DNA from 4 places in the Scandinavium tedordense genome. Region 1 is predicted to be linked to each of the others. Evidence: predicted binding sites of a transcription regulator. Region 1 holds the regulator's gene; each other region holds the start of a gene.

Region 1 (5,156 bases):
CACCGCCGCGTCTATCCGCGAGTTCTGCAAGCGCATTGGCGTGACCAAACAGGACAACACCATAGAAATCGCCTCTCTGGAATCCTGCATTCGTGAAGATCTGAATGAAAATGCGCCACGTGCGATGGCGGTTATCGATCCGGTTAAACTGGTTATCGAAAACTATCCGCAGGGCGAAAGCGAAATCGTCACTATGCCGAACCACCCGAGCAAACCAGAAATGGGGAGCCGTGATGTACCGTTCAGCGGCGAGATCTGGATCGATCGTGCTGATTTCCGAGAAGAAGCGAACAAACAGTACAAGCGCCTGGTGATGGGTAAAGAAGTGCGTCTGCGTAATGCCTACGTCATCAAAGCCGAACACGTTGAAAAAGATGCGGAAGGTAACATCACCACCATCTTCTGTACTTACGATGCGGAAACCCTGAGTAAAGATCCGGCTGATGGCCGTAAAGTGAAAGGCGTTATCCATTGGGTAAGCGCAGGTCACGCGCTGCCGGTTGAGATTCGCCTGTATGATCGTCTGTTCAGCGTACCAAACCCGGGCGCGGCAGAAGATTTCCTGTCCGTCATTAACCAGGAATCACTGGTTATCAAGCAGGGCTATGCTGAGCCGTCGCTGAAAGCCGCGCAAACGGGTAAAGCGCACCAGTTCGAACGTGAAGGTTACTTCTGTCTCGACAGCCGCTACAGCACCGCAGAGAAGCTGGTATTTAACCGTACCGTTGGCCTGCGTGATACCTGGGCAAAAGCGGGCGAATAAGTTTCGCTTTTGCTGAAAATAAAAAGCGTCGCGCAATGCGGCGCTTTTTTTATGTCATTTTCGTGATGCGAAATAATATCATTTTCATTCATGAAACAGCGCCTCGGCCTTGTTACATTTTTTAGTGCCATTTTCCCTTTCTTATTGATAAGCCCCTGCTATTAGCGGTTTTCGTCGCTTCATGCTGAAACGTGCATGTGTAACAAAACGCAATCAAATATGTGCGCCCTGTCATAATCTTGCATTTTCGTGCGGAAAAAGGATTGATAATTCGCGTCGCGAAAAATAGTCTACATGCATAGCGTTAGGACTTTTCTGCCTCGCTACTTTTTTGCAGTACTTAATTTTTATCGCTGTTCGCTTTGCGAACGCGTTTTTAAAAGTCAAAGAGGATATACACATGCGTACGTTCAGTGGCAAACGTAGTACGCTGGCGCTGGCTATTGCCGGGGTCACCGCAATGTCGGGCTGGTTGGCAGTTCCGCAAGCCAGTGCAGCAGGATTCATAGACGATTCAACCTTAACCGGCGGCATCTATTACTGGCAGCGCGAGCGTGACCGTAAAGATGTAACCGACGGCGACAAGTACAAAACCAACCTTTCTCACTCCACCTGGAACGCCAATCTCGACTTCCAGTCGGGTTATGCTGCAGATTTTATCGGCCTGGATATTGCGGCCTTCACCGCAATCGAAATGGCTGAATCCGCCGAAAGCGGTCACCCAAACGAAATCGCGTTCTCCTCTGTTAATAAAGGCTATGACGAAGACTGGTCTGGCGATAAGAGTGGGATCAGTCTGTATAAAGCCGCCGCGAAATTTAAACTGGGGCCGACCTGGGCACGCGCAGGTTATATTCAGCCTACTGGCCAGACCCTGTTAGCGCCGCACTGGAGCTTCATGCCGGGTACTTATCAGGGTGCTGAAGCCGGGGCAAACTTTGACTACGGGGATGCCGGGGCGTTGAGCTTCTCGTATATGTGGACCAACGAGTACAAAGCTCCGTGGCACCTTGAAACTGATCATTTCTATCAGAACGACAAGAAAACCAAAGTGGAGTATCTGCACTCCATCGGTGCTAAATACGACTTCAAAAATGACCTGGTGCTCGAAGCAGCATTTGGTCAGGCTGAAGGCTTTATGGATCAGTACTTCGCCAAAGCCAGCTATAAATTTGATGTCGCCGGGGCGCCGCTCTCGACCAGCTACCAGTTCTACGGTGCGCGTGACACCGTCAGCAGCAACACTATCAACGATATCTATGACGGTACCGCGTGGCTACAGGCTCTGACCTTAGGTTATAAAGTGGGCGACGTTGTTGACCTGCGTCTCGAAGGAACATGGGTAAAAGCGGAAGGGCAGCAGGGTTACTTCCTTCAGCGTATGACCCCAACCTATGCTTCTTCCAACGGCCGACTGGATATCTGGTGGGATAACCGCTCAGACTTCAACGCCAACGGCGAAAAAGCGGTGTTCTTCGGCGGTATGTATGATCTGAAAAACTGGGATATGCCGGGCTGGGCCGTGGGCGCGTCTTATGTTTATGCCTGGGATGCTAAACCGTCTGACTGGCTTATCAATAGTGCAGGTCAGCGCGAAGATATCGCCTCAAACAAAATTAAAGAGTCAGCTTACAGCCTCGACGCGATGTACACCGTTCAGGAAGGGCGAGCGAAAGGCACGCTGTTCAAGCTGCACTTTACTCAATACGACAACCACTCCGACATCCCGAGCTATGGCGGGGGGTACGGCAATATCTTCCAGGATGAGCGTGACGTGAAATTCATTGTTATCGCCCCGTTCACCATTTTCTGACAAGTCGCGCGGCAGCGTTAACGTCGCCGCGCGCCTATGAGGCCGTATCATGAAAAAATTGATTCTCATCGCTATGATGGCATCCGGGCTGGTTGCATGCGCACAACCCCAGGCGCCACAGGAAGATAACAAGCTCAAAGAGGCGTACAGCGCGTGTATTAACACCGCCGAAGGCAACCCGGATAAAATCCAGGCGTGTCAGAATGTATTGGACGTACTGAAAACCGAGAAGTCACATCAGCAGTTTGCCAATCAGGAAACCGTGCGGGTTCTGGATTATCAACAGTGCATCCAGGCGACGCATACCGGCAACGATCAGGCGGTGAAAGCCCGCTGTGACCAGATTTGGAAGGAAATTCGTAACAACAACACGACAACCACAAAGCCATAACCCTCAACTATCGGCCTCTGTGATTGCCTGAAATTTATGCCAAAAAAAGCCAACCGCGAGGTTGGCTTTTTGCTTTTGAGCAAACGCTGATTATTTCTCAGCGGCGTCGTGTGCGTGTTCATCTTCACGGCAGTCGCCTTCTGCGCAGTGGCCATAAAGATAAAGGCTATGGTTGGTCAGACGAATGCCATGTCGAGTGGCGATTTCGCGCTGACGCGTTTCGATAGAGTCATCACTGAACTCAATAACCTTGCCGCAGTCGAGGCAGATTAAGTGATCGTGATGATGCTGCTGAGTCAGTTCGAAAACAGACTTGCCGCCTTCGAAGTTGTGGCGGGTGACAATGCCGGCATCGTCGAACTGGTTCAGAACGCGATAAACCGTTGCCAGACCAATCTCTTCGCCCATATCAATGAGGCGTTTATAAAGGTCTTCCGCACTGACATGGTGATTGTCCGGCCCCTGAAGCACTTCCAGAATTTTCAAACGAGGAAGCGTGACTTTCAGGCCTGCCTTCTTTAATGCGGTATTGTTGTCAGTCATGCGGAATCAGTCCTGTTGCTAGGCGATACACTTCCCTATGGGGAAGTATTACTAAGAATGAATTCAGGATAATGCGTCTCATTATAGGACTGCCTGGCCTAAATGGGAACGTAAACCCTGAGCAAAGTATGCTTTTCAAAAACGAGGCATCATCTGCAAAGCGAAACATCCGACCTCGTCAAAACAGGTGACATTGTACAGACATGTGCTCAAAAGTTAAAAATTTGTAGCGATTAATTTAATTGCTTTTATCTATTAATTTAACACAACGTATCGCTAATACGGCGCAGCACGGATGCTGCACCGTACTAAATCATTAGGCGTTCTTGATCTCTTCGAGGTGCAGCTCTTCGGAGATTTGTTTCACCCATTTTTCGACACGCTCAGCGGTCAGCTCTGGCTGGCGATCTTCGTCAATGGCCAGACCCACAAAATGGGCGTCATCAGCCAGACCTTTAGAGGCTTCGAAATGGTAGCCTTCGGTCGGCCAGTGGCCAACGATAGTTGCGCCGCGCGGTTCGATGATGTCGCGGATGGTACCCAACGCATCACAGAAATATTCTGCGTAATCTTCCTGATCGCCACAGCCAAACAGTGCGACCAGCTTACCGTTGAAGTCTACCTCTTCCAGCGTCGGGAAGAAGTCGTCCCAGTCACACTGTGCTTCACCGTAGTACCAGGTAGGGATACCCAGCAGCAGAATATCGAAACCTTCGAGATCTTCTTTACTGCTCTTGGCAATGTCATGCACCTCGGCAACGTCTTTGCCAAGCTGCTTCTGGATCATCTTCGCGATATTTTCGGTGTTACCCGTGTCGCTGCCGAAAAAAATACCTGTGATTGCCATGAGTAAAATAACCTCTTGAAACGTATTGAAATGATGGTGGAATGTTGCCCACAGATAAAGGCAATGATAGCAGGAGGAGAAGTGCGCGGAAACTGCAATCGCGCCGTACTGCACTCTCTGCTAAATGAAAGTGATTTTTTGCCGTATTTTCAGACAAGTTCCTGGCCGTGTAATGCAGCCAGTTGTTGCAACAATATCTCTTCGATAAGCTCGCTGCGGCTCATATTTCTGGCATCAGCCAGTTCATTGAGCGCATCCACGGCATCGTTATTGAGCTTTAGCTCAACGCGTTTGAGACCGTTGCTTTTGTCGCGTTTAAGCTGATTACGCTTATTTATGCGTAATTGTTCGTCGCGCGAGAGCGGATTGGTTTTCGGCCTTCCCGGGCGACGCTCATTTGCGAACAAATCTAATGTCGTTCGGTCCGTTTGTTCTTTTGCCATGATTCAGAGTGACTTCGGGGAAACAAGCCGCCAGACGACAGGCCCGGCGCAGATAGCGCGCAATCATACATCAGCGAAACCCGGACGCCAACGCCGGGAGGCACAATGGCGCTTGCTTGCTCGGATTTTAATCATTCTGCCAGGTATCGACGAATCGCACGCAGCACCGCATCCGGTTTTTCTGCGTGAACCCAATGTCCGGCACCCGCGATCACGTGCGCGCGGGCCTGCGGGAACTGTGCAAGTAACGCGTCGCGGTACTCTGCGGTGACGTAAGGCGAATTTCCACCAGGGATAAACAGGGCAGGGTGGTCCCAGGCAGGAATCGGTTCCCAGCCAACGATATGGGGATATTG
Region 2 (5,156 bases), 100 kb from region 1:
GGACTTTGACGTCGTGAAATTCCCCGTTTTCCTCCGTAATACCCTGCTGTTTTCCGGGCTTTGCCTTTTAGGATTAACCTCATCCTTCGCCGCCGACTGGCCGCGTCAGGTCACCGATAGCCGAGGCGCGCATACGCTAGAGCACAAACCACTGCGCATTGTTTCCACCAGCGTAACCCTCACCGGCTCGCTGCTGGCGATTGACGCACCGGTTGTAGCCAGCGGGGCAACCACCCCGAACAACCGCGTGGCCGACGAGCAGGGTTTTCTGCGTCAATGGGGCGAGGTGGCGAAACAGCGCAAACTCACCCGGCTGTATATCGGTGAGCCAAACGCCGAAGCGGTTGCCGCGCAAATGCCGGATTTAATCCTCATCAGCGCCACCGGTGGGGATTCTGCGCTGGCCCTGTACGATCAGCTGTCGACCATCGCCCCAACGCTTATCATTAACTACGACGACCAGAGCTGGCAGGGTTTGTTGACTCAGCTTGGGACCATCACCGGACAGGAAAAACAGGCCACCCAACGCATTGCGCAATTTGATAAGCAGCTCGCGACGCTCAAACAGCAGATGAAACTGCCGCCGCAGCCGGTCAGCGCGCTGGTGTACACCGCCGCAGCGCACAGCGCCAACCTGTGGACGCCGGAATCCGCGCAGGGAAAATTGCTCGAACAGTTAGGCTTTACCCTTGCGCCGCTGCCTGCCGGGCTGCACACCAGTCAGAGTCAGGGCAAACGGCATGACATCATTCAGCTTGGCGGGGAAAATCTGGCGGAAGGCTTGAACGGTCAGTCGCTGTTCGTGTTTGCCGGGGATCAGAAAGATACCGACGCCATCGAAGCGAATCCGCTGTTGTCGCACCTCTCCGCCGTGCAAAACAAGCGGGTGTATGCGCTCGGCACCGAAACATTCCGCCTCGATTATTACAGCGCGATGCGGGTATTGCAGCGCCTGGAAACCTTATTTGGCTGATGACCGTGCCCGGTGGCGCTACGCTTACACGGGCCGACAAGACACCTTCTGGAAGCCCGGCAGCTGGCGCCGCCGGGCAAATATCCGCCATTCAGGCCGTTGCCGTTTGCTGGCGGAAGCGGCGCAACTCACCCAGCAATAGCACCAATATTACGCCGACAATCGCTAACGCCCATCCGCTGGCGGATGCCGCCGCGACCGGTGTGAGCATTGCGCCAAACCCGCCTAAAATCGCCGCGCCGATGGCATCGCCGGTGACGTTCTGCGCCGTCCACAAACCGTTAATTCGGCCGAGCATCGCTTCCGGGGTTTGCGTCTGAATCAGGGTGTATTGCAGCAGCGAACTGATGGCGCTCAACCAGCCAAACAGCGCCAGACACAGCGCGCCCAGCGCCCACACTGGCATCAGGCTGAACATCCCAATCGCCACAAACGAGCCCACCGTGGTGAACAACATGATTTGCCCCGGCTTTTCGCTACGCGCCAGATTGCCGCTGGTCAAGGCGCCAAACGCCGCGCCGAGCGGGATCGCCGCATACAGCAAGCCAATCTGCGCCGCCGACATCTGCCAGCTCATCGCCAGCGCCGGATACAGAACGCGTACCGCGCTGGCCATGGTCACAAGAGCGCCGAGCAGCGCGATACCGCCAATCAGCGGGCTGTTAAACAGGAAACGCAGCCCGGCCATAAGGGATTTCAGCGGATGCTCTCGCGGCGATGGCGGCGGGGGCAACTGCGGCAGGCGCAGTAATGTCAGGGTGGTGATAAAGGTGCCGAGCGCGGCCAACAGGTAGTTCCAGGAGAAACCGCCGCTCGCCAGCAGCAGCCCGCCGACCATCGGTGAAATCACCGAACCCAGACGCACGGTGAGCATCGTAATCGCCCCCGCCTGCATCAGGTTCTCGCGCCCGACCAGCGCAGGCGTCGCCGCCAACAGCGCGGTCACGCCAATCGATGCAAACAAGCCGTCCCAAATGCCAAGCAGATAAATCGCCAGCAGCGACGGTTCAGGCAACAGCGCATTGAGCCACAGGCCTAGAAAACCAATGCCGCAGGTGCCGCGCGCCAGCAGAATCAGCTTTTTGCGTTCGTAGCGATCAGCCAGCACGCCGCCAAGCATCAGGCCAATAAACATCGCCGCGCCGGTGAGCGTCACCGCCAGCCCGACGTGCCAGGTGGAATGGGTCAACGACTGGATTTGTACCGGCACGGCAACGCCGAGCAGGCCAAGAGAAAGAATGGAGATAAAACGGGCAATAAAGACGGCGCGAAACGCCGGATGAGTCTTGAGCAGGCTGAGATTCAACAGCCAGGATTGTCTTTGCATGACGGGGCCTTCAACGAACTTTCGGTACCATTTCCGGGGCCGCACATGCTAACATAGGCGAATAAGATCGAGAACGATAATTACTATCATTATCACATCATGGACGTTGCTATGTCGTTTTCTCCCGCCGCGCTGCGCGCCGTCGCCGTGCCCGGATTACTCATTCTGCTTATTGTCGCTGCCGCGATCAGCCTGCTGATTGGCGCTAAACCGCTGCCGCTGAATGTGGTTTTCGACGCCCTGTCCGGCAGCTGCCAAAGCGCCGATTGCACCATTGTTCTCGAGGCACGATTACCGCGCACCCTCGCCGGTCTGTTAGCGGGCGGAGCACTCGGCCTCGCGGGGGCGCTGATGCAAACCCTCACCCGTAACCCCCTGGCCGACCCCGGCATTCTTGGCGTTAACGCCGGAGCCAGCTTTGCGATTGTGCTGGGTGCCGCACTGTTTGGTTTCACGCTGCCGCAGGAACAGCTACTACTCGCCTTTTGCGGCGCGCTGATTGCCTCGCTGCTGGTGGCGTTCACCGGCAGTCAGGGCGCTGGCCAGCTTAGCCCGGTACGTCTGACACTGGCGGGCGTTGCGCTCGGCGCGGTGCTGGAAGGTCTGTCAAACGGCATCGCGCTGCTCAATCCCGATGTCTACGATCAGCTGCGTTTCTGGCAGGCCGGGTCGCTGGATATTCGCTCCCTCGACACGCTGAAAGTGGTGCTGGTGCCGGTGGTTATCGCCACCGCCGTGGCGCTCGCTTTAAGTCGTTCACTGAATAGCCTGAGCCTCGGTGCGGATACCGCCACCGCACTCGGCAATAAAGTGGCGCGCACCCAAATTCTTGGCCTGCTGGTGATAACCGTCCTGAGCGGCAGCGCCACTGCTCTGGTGGGGCCAATTGCGTTTATCGGGCTGATGGTGCCGCATATTTCGCGCTGGCTGGTTGGGGGCGATCACCGTTGGTCACTTCCGGTCACACTACTCGCTACGCCTGCCCTGCTGTTGTTTGCCGATATTATTGGCCGTCTGCTGGTGCCGGGTGAGCTGCGCGTGTCGGTGGTGAGCGCCTTTATCGGCGCGCCGATGCTTATCTGGCTGGTGCGCCGCCAGCCGTCGCGCGGAGGTGTCGCATGATGGCCCCTTCCCGCCGACTGGTTGTTAGCATTGGGTTGCTGATTGTGGCGAGCCTGGCTATCAGCCTCTGGAGCCTGCGCAGCGGCGTGGTCACGCTGGATTTCAGTCAGGTTATCGCCGCCCTGTTCGGCGACGCGCCGCGCAACGTGACGATGGTCGTCACCGAATGGCGTTTGCCACGGGTGCTGATGGCGCTACTGGTCGGCGCTGCACTGGGCGTCAGCGGCGCAATTTTCCAGTCGCTGATGCGCAACCCGCTTGGCAGCCCGGACGTAATGGGCTTTAACACCGGCGCCTGGAGCGGCGTGCTGGTGGCGATGGTGCTGTTTGGTCAGCATCAGACAGCGATTGTTTTCGCTGCGATGGCGGGTGGAATTGTCACGTCTTTGCTGGTCTGGCTGCTGGCGTGGCGCAACGGAATTGATACCTTCCGGCTGATCATTATCGGCATTGGCATCCGCGCGATGCTGATGGCGTTCAACACCTGGCTGTTGCTGAAGGCCTCACTGGAAACTGCGCAGTCTGCCGGGCTGTGGTTCTCCGGGTCACTCAACGGCCTGACGTGGGCAAAAACTACTCCCGCAGCGCCCATTCTGCTGGTGATGCTGGTCTTTTCCGCGCTGCTGGTGCGCCGTATGCGGCTGCTGGAAATGGGCGACGACAGCGCCTGCGCGCTCGGCGTACGAGTCGAGCGGTCGCGCTTATTGATGATGCTGGTGGCGGTCATACTGACCGCAGCCGCCACCGCGCTGGCGGGGCCAATTTCCTTTATTGCGCTGGTGGCCCCGCATATTGCGCGGCGCGTCAGCGGCACCACGCGTTGGGGTTTGACTCAGTCGGCGCTGTGTGGCGCGCTGCTGCTAACGCTTGCTGATTTCAGCGCGCAGCGGCTGTTTATGCCTTACCAGTTGCCAGTGGGTGTGGTGACCGTCAGCCTGGGCGGTCTGTATCTCATCGCCTTGCTTATTCAGGAGTCCCGTAAAAAATGACCGCTTCCACCGCCCGCCTGCGTGGCGAAGAACTAACGCTGAGCTACGGCAAAAAAGTGATTGCCGAGGGGCTTAACGTTGCCATTCCAGACGGTCATTTTACCGCGATCATTGGTCCCAACGGCTGCGGAAAATCGACGTTGTTGCGCACCCTAAGCCGCCTGATGACGCCGCAGCACGGCCAGGTTTTTCTCGACGGCGAACAGATCCAGCGTTTTGCCAGCAAAGAAGTGGCGCGGCGAATCGGCCTGTTGGCGCAAAACGCCACGACGCCGGGAGACATCACGGTGCAGGAGCTGGTGGCACGCGGCCGTTATCCCCACCAGCCGTTGTTCACCCGCTGGCGCAAGGAAGACGACGACGCGGTGAACCATGCGATGCAGGCCACCGGCATGGTAGAACTGGCGAATCAGAGTGTGGACACGCTGTCGGGTGGCCAACGTCAGCGGGCATGGATTGCGATGGTTCTGGCGCAGGAAACGGCGATCATGCTGCTCGACGAGCCGACGACCTGGCTGGACATCAGTCACCAAATTGATTTACTGGAACTGCTGAGCGAACTCAATCGTGAGCGCGGATATACGCTGGCGGCGGTGCTGCATGATCTCAATCAGGCGTGTCGCTATGCCACGCATTTGATTGCCCTGCGTGACGGGCAGATTGTCGCCGAGGGTGCGCCGAAAGAGATTGTGACTGCGGAGCTTATCGAGCGGATTTACGGTTTGCGCAGTCTGATTATTGAAGA
Region 3 (5,156 bases), on a different contig from region 1:
AGGCCGCTCAGCAGCGGCTGGCAGAATCGGAGCGTCATGAGCTGAAACGTCTTTGGCGACAGGCCAGTAAACTGTGCCATCCCGACCTGGTGGATGATTCGCTGAAAGCGGAGGCCAACACACTGATGGTGCGGCTCAATCAGGCCCGTCAGCGCGGGGAACTCGCCACGGTGCGCAGTATTCTTACCCGTCTGATGCAGGGTCAGCAGCCAATGATGGCCAGCAGTCGTTTGAACGATCTTGAGCCTTTACGCCTGAAGATAGTCGAGATTCGATTGCAAATTCGCACGCTAAATCTGGAACTAACAGGGCTGGAGAAAGAGGGCGCATGGCAACTGGTGACGACGCTTCGCGACCAGGAAGGGTATTTTCAACAGCAGGAAAAAGCGATGAGCAATACCGTTCGTACGCTGGAAAAACAGATTGTGGATGTGGGTTTTGATGAGGTGGCGTGAGTGTCACCTTTTCCCCTCACCCTAACCCTCTCCCCATAGGGGCGAGGGGGAAAAAATAACCTACTTCTTATGCCAATACGCCTGCGAGCGCAGGAGTTGCGGGTCAATCGCGTCGGTCACAAAGCCATCCAGCCATGATTTTACTCCCACGCCTTCGCCAGTCAGCCAGAGGAAATAATCTTCCTGCGGCACATTCAACGCCGCGAGCTTCTCCGCCACCGCCTGCTCGCTGTGACCAACGACCCAGTCGATTTCAAACCCGCAATCAGCCAGATAATCCTGATACGCCGCATTGGCGACGGTCACAATGGCTTTCACCTGCGGACGTTCCGGCAGTTCACGCAACGCGGTTAAACGACGCAGCAACGCAGGCATACCCGATTCATCGCACACATACAGCTGCCAGGCGTAATCTTCCGGCACCACCAGCGATCCGCGCGGGCCGCCGATCGTCAGCGTGTCGCCGACCTTCGCTTTCATCGCCCACTGGCTGGCAAGACCGCCGTCGTGAATGAAGAAATCGTACACCAGCTCGTGGCGTTCGGCGTTGTACAGCGGCGTGTAGTCGCGTGACTGCGGGCGTACACCTTCGCCCCAGACAATGCCTTCCTCGGTGATTGTCGGCGGTGAAAAATGGCTGCCCGGCTCCGGGAAAAACAGCTTGGTGTGGTCGTCAAAACCGGCAGAGGTGAAACCCTCCAGCGCCTCACCTCCCAGCACGATACGCTGGAACGCCTGACTGATGCGCTCCACGCGCAGGACGGTCAACTCGCGAAAACGCAGCTCATTGCGCACGCGCTGCGGGTATTTTTTTGGGGTAGATAGGGTCATTGGAAACCTTCATTAATGATAAACAGATATATCTAAACTCAATGCAAATGATAATGATTGTTAACTGGGGGGAATGCAAGCGCTTTATGATACAGTTTAGATATATCTTTTTTGAGGTGGCCCTATGCAACATCATCATCCCTATCAACATCGTCACGACGACGAACACGGCTTTGGCGGCAGCAACGGGCGACGTCAACGCTTTTTCGGCCACGGCGAATTGCGCCTGGTGGTGCTCGATATCCTGACCCGCCACGCTAGCCACGGTTATGAGCTGATTAAAGCGATAGAGACACTGACCCACGGCGGCTATATCCCCAGCCCAGGCGTGATTTATCCGACACTGGATTTACTTCAGGATCAGGGGCTTATCACCGTTGATGTAGCCGACGGCGGACGTAAAAAAATCGCCATTACCGTTGAAGGTAGCCAGTGGTTAAATGAGAACCGGACACAACTCGACCACGTGCTGGCTCGACTGAAACAACGTAGTGTCGGGTATGCTCTGCGCAAAGATCCGCAGATGAAACGCGCCATCGAGAACTTTAAAGCCGCGCTGGATTTAAAAGTGAACCAGCAGGAAATCAGTGACGCGCAGCTGAAAAAGATCATCGGGATCATCGACCGCGCGGCCCTGGATATCACTCAACTGGATTAATGCCTTTCGTCGCCCACGTAGGGGTGACAGCCGCTGACCATCACAAACAGTATATTGCCGCGAGTAATGTGGTTTCGCCGATAGTTGTGTTTCCTCCCTGTTTTGGTCGGGCCTCATGCTGGTGCAACGACTGCACCAGCATGATCCACCCGTTCAATAAAATGAACGTTCTGGTCCTGAAAGCTCAGGAGTAAAAACCGCCGAAATGTTATGGGAATGATTAAATTTTGTAACCAGAGGCTCCGCACAGGCATTTATCCTGATTTTTGCGTTCCCCTCCTGGCTGGCGTAATCCCTGCAATACTTAAATCAGTATCATGTGATACGCGACGTCCAGGAGCATATTTTGAACAGGCTACCTTCCAGCGCCTCGGCTTTGGCCTGCAGCGCACACGCATTGAATCTCATTGAGAAGCGCACGCTTGATCATGAGGAGATGAGAGCACTCAACCAGGAGGTCCGGGAGTACTTCAAAGAACATGTGAATCCGGGGTTTTTAGAGTATCGCAAGTCTGTAACTGCAGGCGGGGATTACGGAGCCGTAGAATGGCAAGCGGGCAGTCTGAATACGCTTGTCGACACCCAGGGACAGGAGTTTCTCGATTGTCTGGGTGGCTTTGGTATTTTCAACGTGGGGCACCGTAATCCAACAGTGGTTTCCGCCGTACAGAATCAACTCGCAAAACAGCCGCTTCACAGCCAGGAGCTGCTCGATCCGCTTCGTGCGATGCTGGCGAAAACGCTTGCCGCGCTGACGCCGGGTAAACTGAAGTACAGCTTCTTCAGCAACAGTGGCACCGAGTCCGTCGAGGCAGCGATTAAGCTTGCCAAGGCGTACCAGTCACCGCGGGGCAAATTTACCTTTATTGCCACCAGCGGCGCCTTCCACGGCAAATCGTTGGGTGCACTGTCGGCGACGGCGAAATCGACATTCCGCAAACCGTTTATGCCGCTGCTGCCGGGCTTCCGTCACGTGCCGTTTGGCGATATCAGCGCCATGCGTTCCGTGTTGAGCGAATGCAAGAAGACCGGTGACGATGTGGCGGCAGTGATTCTCGAGCCTATTCAGGGCGAAGGGGGGGTGATTCTGCCACCGCAGGGCTATCTGCCCGCCGTGCGTAAGCTGTGCGATGAGTTTGGCGCACTGCTGATCTTCGACGAAGTGCAGACCGGCATGGGGCGCACGGGAAAAATGTTCGCCTGTGAGCACGAAAACGTACAGCCCGACATTCTGTGTCTGGCTAAAGCGTTGGGCGGCGGCGTGATGCCGATCGGGGCGACGGTCGCAACGGAGGAAGTGTTCTCGGTGCTGTTCGACAACCCGTTCCTGCATACCACCACCTTTGGCGGTAACCCGCTGGCCTGTGCGGCCGCGCTGGCGACCATCAACGTGCTGTTGACGCAAAACCTGCCCGCGCAAGCGGAACAGAAAGGCGACATGCTGCTGGACGGCTTCCGTCTGCTGGCGCGTGAATACCCGGACCTGGTGCAGGAAGCGCGTGGGAAAGGGATGCTGATTGCGATCGAGTTTGTGGATAACGAAATCGGCTATAACTTTGCGAGTGAAATGTTCCGCCAACGGATCCTGGTGGCCGGTACGCTCAACAATGCCAAGACCATTCGCATTGAGCCGCCGTTGACACTGACTATCGAACAGTGTGAACAGGTGATCAAAGCCACCGGTATTGCGCTGGCCGCGCTGCGGGTTTCCGTGGAGCAAGCCTGAAGATAATTGCGTAAATCATTGCCCGGCGGCACTTCGTTTGTACGGGCCTACGACTCAGTGTTTGTAGGCCAGGTAAGCGCAGCGTCACCGGGCATGTTTACACCACCCGCACACCCGCAGGCATGGCACGTTCGGCGGTCAATAACACACTTTCACTGCCATCCTCCGTTTCCGCGCACAGCAGCATGCATTCTGACACTTCCCCACGCATTTTCGCCTTCTCCAGATTGCACAGCACCACCACCTGCTTACCCAGCAACGCATCCTCCGTGTAATACGGCACCAGGCTGGTGACGGTTTGCAGCGTGCGTTCGCCAATATCAATCTGCACGATGTACAGTTTGTCAGCGTTTGCGTGACGTTTAACCTCTGTAATCTTGCCGGTGCGGATCTCCAGACGGGCAAAATCACCATACGCTACGGTGTCCATACTTCACTCCAGATAAACATTTAGTAAAACAATCACAGCATAAGCCCCGATTCTGATCAACGGATTTTTACTAAATACGTGGGATTCATTACAATGGCGGCAGAACAAACTTTAACTCCCGCGCTGAGGGGATCTATGGCAACACTGAAAGATATCGCAAAGGAAGCGGGCGTGTCGCAGGCCACCGTGTCACGCATTCTCAACGATGACCCGACGCTCAACGTCAAAGAAGAGACGCGCCACCGGATCCTGGAGATCGCTGAAAAGCTGGAATATCGCGGCAGCAGTGCGCGTAAAAGCCTGGTGCACCATGATGCCTGTCATCATGTACTGGCGCTGTACAGCTACCGTCAGGAGCTGGAAATTAACGATCCTTACTATCTCGCCATCCGTCACGGGATAGAAATGCAGTGTGAAAAGCTGAATATCGGCCTGACGAACTGCTATGAAAATCAAGGACTTCCTGATGTGAATAAAGTGAGTGGGGTCCTGATTGTTGGCAAGCCAGCGCCGCAAATGCGCCAGGCGGCAGAAGCACGTAGCGACAACATCTGCTTTATCGATTTTCACGAATCCGGCTCCAGTTTTGACTCGGTGGATATCGACCTGGTGCGTATCAGTAAAGAGGTCATAGACTTCTTCGTGGCTCACGGCGTGCAGCGGATTGGCTTTATTGGCGGTGAAGATGAACCCGGTAAAGCGGACATCCGTGAAAAAGCGTTTGTCGAATACGGCCATCTGAAGGGCGTGGTATCTGAAGCGGATATCTGGCGCGGAGGCTTCTCCAGCTCATCCGGTTATGAACTGGCAACGAAAATGCTGGCGCAGGACGACTTTCCAGAAGCGCTGTTTGTGGCCTCAGATTCCATTGCCATCGGCGTGCTGCGGGCTATTCACGAGAAAGGTCTGTCGATCCCGCAAGACATCAGCCTGATAAGCGTGAATGATATCCCCACTGCCCGCTTTACTTTCCCGCCACTGACCACTGTGCGTATCCATTCCGAAATGATGGGCAGCCAGGGGGTTAACCTGTTGCTGGAAAAAGCGCGCGATGGA
Region 4 (5,156 bases), on a different contig from region 1:
TCATACCATGACGTTGACTCCTCCGAGCTGGCGTTTAAACTGGCTGCTTCTATCGCCTTCAAAGATGGCTTTAAGAAAGCAAAACCAGTTCTGCTTGAGCCTATCATGAAGGTTGAAGTTGAAACTCCAGAAGAGAACACCGGTGATGTTATCGGTGACCTTAGCCGTCGTCGTGGTCAGCTGAAAGGTCAGGAATCTAACGCTACTGGCGTTCAGATCCACGCTGAAGTTCCGCTGTCTGAAATGTTCGGATATGCAACTCAGCTGCGTTCTCTGACCAAAGGTCGTGCTTCTTACTCCATGGAGTTCCTGAAGTACGACGACGCGCCGAACAACGTTGCTCAGGCCGTTATCGAAGCTCGTGGCAAATAAGCCGCAAGGTTAAAACTAATGTCCCGTGCTCTCTCCTTGAGGGGGGAGCACTATAGTAAGGAATATAGCCGTGTCTAAAGAAAAATTTGAACGTACAAAACCGCACGTCAACGTTGGTACTATCGGCCACGTCGACCATGGTAAAACTACTCTGACTGCAGCAATCACCTCCGTACTGGCTAAGACCTACGGCGGTTCTGCTCGCGCATTCGACCAGATCGATAACGCACCAGAAGAAAAAGCTCGTGGTATCACCATCAACACTTCCCACGTTGAATATGACACCCCAAGCCGCCACTACGCACACGTAGACTGCCCAGGCCACGCCGACTATGTTAAAAACATGATCACCGGTGCTGCGCAGATGGATGGCGCGATCCTGGTTGTTGCTGCGACTGATGGCCCTATGCCACAGACTCGTGAGCACATCCTGCTGGGTCGTCAGGTAGGCGTTCCTTTCATCATCGTGTTCCTGAACAAATGCGACATGGTTGATGATGAAGAGCTGCTGGAACTGGTTGAGATGGAAGTTCGTGAACTCCTGTCCCAGTACGATTTCCCAGGCGACGACACCCCTATCGTTCGTGGTTCCGCGCTGAAAGCGCTGGAAGGCGAAGCTGAGTGGGAAGCTAAAATCGTCGAACTGGCTGGCTACCTGGATTCTTACATCCCAGAACCAGAACGTGCGATCGACAAGCCATTCCTGCTGCCAATCGAAGACGTATTCTCCATCTCCGGCCGTGGTACTGTTGTTACCGGTCGTGTAGAGCGCGGTATCGTTAAAGTTGGTGAAGAAGTAGAAATCGTTGGTATCAAAGAAACTGCGAAAACTACCTGTACTGGCGTTGAAATGTTCCGCAAACTGCTGGACGAAGGCCGTGCTGGTGAGAACGTTGGTGTTCTGCTGCGTGGTATCAAACGCGAAGAAATCGAACGTGGTCAGGTTCTGGCCAAGCCGGGTTCAATCAACCCGCACACCAAGTTCGAATCTGAAGTGTACATCCTGTCCAAAGATGAAGGCGGCCGTCATACTCCGTTCTTCAAAGGCTACCGTCCACAGTTCTACTTCCGTACAACTGACGTGACCGGTACCATCGAACTGCCAGAAGGCGTTGAGATGGTAATGCCAGGTGACAACATCAAAATGGTTGTTACCCTGATCCACCCAATCGCGATGGATGACGGTCTGCGTTTCGCAATCCGTGAAGGCGGCCGTACTGTAGGTGCGGGCGTTGTTGCTAAAGTCATCAGCTAATTATTCCTTAATTAGTTTTGACTAAAAAAGGGCGCTTCGGCGCCCTTTTTGCTATTTGTTATTTATCACTGTCACAGTTGTTTTCATTTTGTCCGCTTACTCCCGCACCGGTTCCTTAATTGTGCTATTGTAATCATAACTATTCTCATTTACACTTTGAGCATAAATTGAACGGGAGCGATCATGTACGTTTGTTTGTGTAATGGTGTAAGCGATAAAAAAATTCGTCAGGCTGTTCGCCAGTTTCATCCGCAATCTTTTCAGCAACTGCGCAAATTCATTCCCGTGGGAAATCAATGTGGTAAGTGCATTCGCGCCGCGCGCGAGATTATGCAGGACGAATTAACTCAGATACCGGAATTAAAAGAGATAGCCTGAGACTTCGGTCTTTTTTTTGACATCCCTGTAGCCCGTTCTACGCTTCTATGAGTGGAAGCGGAGGGACTATATAATGAAAGGTGATGTTAAAATCATAAGTTATCTCAATAAATTATTGGGAAATGAGCTTGTCGCAATCAATCAATACTTTCTCCATGCGAGAATGTTCAAAAACTGGGGCCTGACGCGCCTCAATGATGTCGAATACCATGAATCCATCGATGAGATGAAACACGCCGATAAATATATCGAGCGTATTTTATTTCTTGAAGGCCTTCCTAATCTGCAGGATCTCGGCAAGCTTGGCATTGGTGAAGATGTCGAAGAAATGCTGCAGTCTGACCTCAGGCTTGAACTTGAGGGCGCTAAAGATCTCCGAGAGGCAATCGCCTATGCTGATACCGTTCATGATTACGTCAGCCGCGATATGATGATTGAAATCCTGGCCGATGAGGAAGGACACATCGACTGGCTTGAGACAGAACTCGATCTGATTGGTAAGTTGGGCATTCAAAATTACTTACAATCCCAGATCAAAGTGGCAGAGTAGTCCACCACGTCTGAAAGCCAATAAGCACACCCGCTGCGCTCAGAAATGGGCCAAACCGCAGCGGGTTTTTTAATGCCTGGCTTGAGCGAGCAATAATCGCTTCTAAGCACACAAAAAGCAGCGCGGAACCCGTCGCAATTGTTATCAGCACCGGTAATTGCTGCCATCCATGCCATGCCCCGAGAGCCGCAAAGAATTTCACGTCACCATAGCCCAGCCCTTCTTTATGCCGAATACCCTTATAGAGCCAGTGCAGACCAGCCAGACTGCAATAGCCCGCTATTGCCCCTAATACGGAAGAGGGGAGTTGCTGGGGTTTAATCACCACGAAAAACAGCATTCCACACCAGAGTAACGGGCAGACCAGTCGATCCGGAAGCAAGCCGGTTCTGTAGTCATACCAGGCAAGAAGCCCTGTGACGATGCAGTAGATAACAATGAAGGGGAGGGCGGCGAACGACATAGACTCTACCTGTATGTGCAGAAGCCGTGAGTATTCTCAGTAACCCATTCAGAGACAAACACGGAAAGTCAGAAGGTCGAGAACGCTTCCAGAGTATGAGTTACCGATGCACTCATTACAGAAATGCATGCGCATGAAGTCGCAGATTACAGGTGGCGTATTTATAAACACTGCTTGCGTCGTGGTCAGATTTACGTATAATGCGCGGGCTTGTCAAAATTGACGGCGGGTTCGATATGAACTCCGACAATGTTGTTTGTTGTCGACAATGTTCCCAATTGGGGAACTACGCAAGAACGGTTACGCTCCCCCATCAATCGTAATGGGTGTGAGAAGTGGCCATTTCGTTTATAAAATAATTGGAGCTCTGGTCTCATGCAGAACCAAAGAATCCGTATCCGCCTTAAAGCGTTTGATCATCGTCTGATTGATCAATCAACCGCGGAAATCGTCGAGACTGCCAAGCGCACTGGTGCGCAGGTACGCGGTCCGATCCCGCTGCCGACCCGCAAAGAGCGCTTTACCGTTCTGATCTCTCCGCACGTTAACAAAGACGCGCGTGATCAGTACGAGATTCGCACTCACAAGCGTCTGGTTGACATCGTTGAGCCAACCGAGAAAACCGTTGATGCTCTGATGCGTCTGGACCTGGCTGCCGGTGTAGACGTGCAGATCAGCCTGGGTTAATCAGGTCATCGAGCGATTGAGAGGTTGATACAATGATTGGTTTAGTCGGTAAAAAAGTGGGTATGACCCGCATCTTCACTGAAGATGGCGTATCTATCCCAGTAACCGTAATCGAAGTTGAAGCAAACCGCGTTACTCAGGTTAAAGACCTGGCTAACGACGGCTACCGTGCTGTTCAAGTTACTACCGGTGCTAAAAAAGCTAGCCGCGTAACTAAGCCGGAAGCAGGTCACTTCGCTAAAGCTGGCGTAGATGCTGGCCGTGGTCTGTGGGAATTCCGCCTCGCTGAAGGCGAAGAGTTCACCGTAGGTCAGGACATTAGCGTTGAGCTGTTTGCTGAAGTTAAAAAAGTTGACGTAACCGGTACCTCTAAAGGTAAAGGTTTCGCCGGTACCGTTAAGCGCTGGAACTTCCGTACCCAGGACGCTACTCACGGTAACTCCTTGTCTCACCGCGTTCCGGGTTCTATCGGTCAGAACCAGACTCCGGGCAAAGTGTTCAAAGGCAAGAAAATGGCAGGTCAGCTGGGCAACGAACGTGTGACTGTTCAGAGCCTGGACGTAGTACGTGTTGACGCTGAGCGCAACCTGCTGCTGGTTAAAGGTGGTGTCCCGGGTGCAACCGGTTGCGACCTGATCATTAAACCAGCTGTGAAGGCGTGAGGAGATAGCAATGGAATTAGTATTGAAAGACGCGCAGAGCGCGCTGACTGTTTCCGAAACTACCTTCGGTCGTGACTTCAACGAAGCGCTGGTTCACCAGGTTGTTGTTGCTTATGCAGCTGGTGCTCGTCAGGGTACTCGTGCTCAGAAGACCCGTGCTGAAGTAACTGGATCCGGTAAAAAGCCGTGGCGCCAGAAAGGTACCGGCCGTGCGCGTGCAGGTTCTGCAAAGAGCCCAATCTGGCGTTCCGGTGGCGTAACCTTCGCTGCACGCCCGCAGGACCACAGTCAAAAAGTTAACAAAAAGATGTACCGCGGCGCGCTGAAAAGCATTCTGTCCGAACTGGTACGTCAGGATCGTCTGATCGTTGTCGAGACGTTCTCTGTAGAAGCGCCTAAAACTAAGCTGCTGGCACAGAAACTGAAAGACATGGCTCTGGAAGATGTATTAATCATCACCGGTGAGCTGGACGAGAACCTGTTCCTGGCCGCACGTAACCTGCACAAGGTTGACGTACGTGACGCGACTGGTATCGACCCGGTTAGCTTGATCGCCTTCGACAAAGTCGTAATGACTGCCGATGCTGTTAAGCAAGTTGAGGAGATGCTGGCATGATTCGTGAAGAACGTTTGCTGAAAGTGCTTCGTGCACCGCACGTTTCTGAAAAAGCGTCTGCTGCGATGGAAAAAACCAATACCATCGTTCTCAAAGTTGCTATAGACGCGACTAAAGCAGAAGTTAAAGCTGCTGTGCAGAAACTGTTTGAAGTCAAAGTTGATACCGTACGT

Evidence for each region. Region 1 encodes Fur, which represses iron uptake genes when iron is present. Its sites were predicted from a motif close to ATAATAATGAGAACNACTATCAA; they were not measured.
Region 2: fepD (Fe(3+)-siderophore ABC transporter permease) is a predicted target of Fur. The motif match lies at 2,374-2,396, and genes of this name have one in related genera.
Region 3: MUU46_RS06700 (siderophore-interacting protein) is a predicted target of Fur. The motif match lies at 1,328-1,350, and genes of this name have one in related genera.
Region 4: bfd (bacterioferritin-associated ferredoxin) is a predicted target of Fur. The motif match lies at 1,754-1,776, and genes of this name have one in related genera.

What each region holds. Positions count from the first base shown of each region.
Region 1 is NZ_JALIGG010000057.1:295,531-300,686, forward strand. Features, by position in the region: gene glnS (glutamine--tRNA ligase) at 1-763, shown strand, start outside; gene chiP (chitoporin ChiP) at 1,164-2,576, shown strand; gene chiQ (ChiQ/YbfN family lipoprotein) at 2,626-2,967, shown strand; gene fur (ferric iron uptake transcriptional regulator) at 3,058-3,510, opposite strand; gene fldA (flavodoxin FldA) at 3,827-4,357, opposite strand; gene ybfE (LexA regulated protein) at 4,507-4,800, opposite strand; gene ybfF (esterase) at 4,932-5,156, opposite strand, start outside.
Region 2 is NZ_JALIGG010000057.1:195,294-200,449, reverse strand. Features, by position in the region: gene fepB (Fe2+-enterobactin ABC transporter substrate-binding protein) at 14-973, shown strand; gene entS (enterobactin transporter EntS) at 1,065-2,300, opposite strand; gene fepD (Fe(3+)-siderophore ABC transporter permease) at 2,412-3,422, shown strand; gene fepG (iron-enterobactin ABC transporter permease) at 3,419-4,411, shown strand; gene fepC (iron-enterobactin ABC transporter ATP-binding protein) at 4,408-5,156, shown strand, end outside.
Region 3 is NZ_JALIGG010000052.1:68,334-73,489, forward strand. Features, by position in the region: gene MUU46_RS06695 (DNA repair protein) at 1-455, shown strand, start outside; gene MUU46_RS06700 (siderophore-interacting protein) at 516-1,286, opposite strand; gene MUU46_RS06705 (PadR family transcriptional regulator) at 1,411-1,944, shown strand; gene ygjG (putrescine aminotransferase) at 2,291-3,670, shown strand; gene MUU46_RS06715 (tRNA-binding protein) at 3,768-4,100, opposite strand; gene ebgR (transcriptional regulator EbgR) at 4,236-5,156, shown strand, end outside.
Region 4 is NZ_JALIGG010000055.1:419,660-424,815, forward strand. Features, by position in the region: gene fusA (elongation factor G) at 1-372, shown strand, start outside; gene tuf (elongation factor Tu) at 443-1,627, shown strand; gene bfd (bacterioferritin-associated ferredoxin) at 1,811-2,005, shown strand; gene bfr (bacterioferritin) at 2,079-2,555, shown strand; gene MUU46_RS12910 (prepilin peptidase) at 2,539-3,018, opposite strand; gene rpsJ (30S ribosomal protein S10) at 3,394-3,705, shown strand; gene rplC (50S ribosomal protein L3) at 3,738-4,367, shown strand; gene rplD (50S ribosomal protein L4) at 4,378-4,983, shown strand; gene rplW (50S ribosomal protein L23) at 4,980-5,156, shown strand, end outside.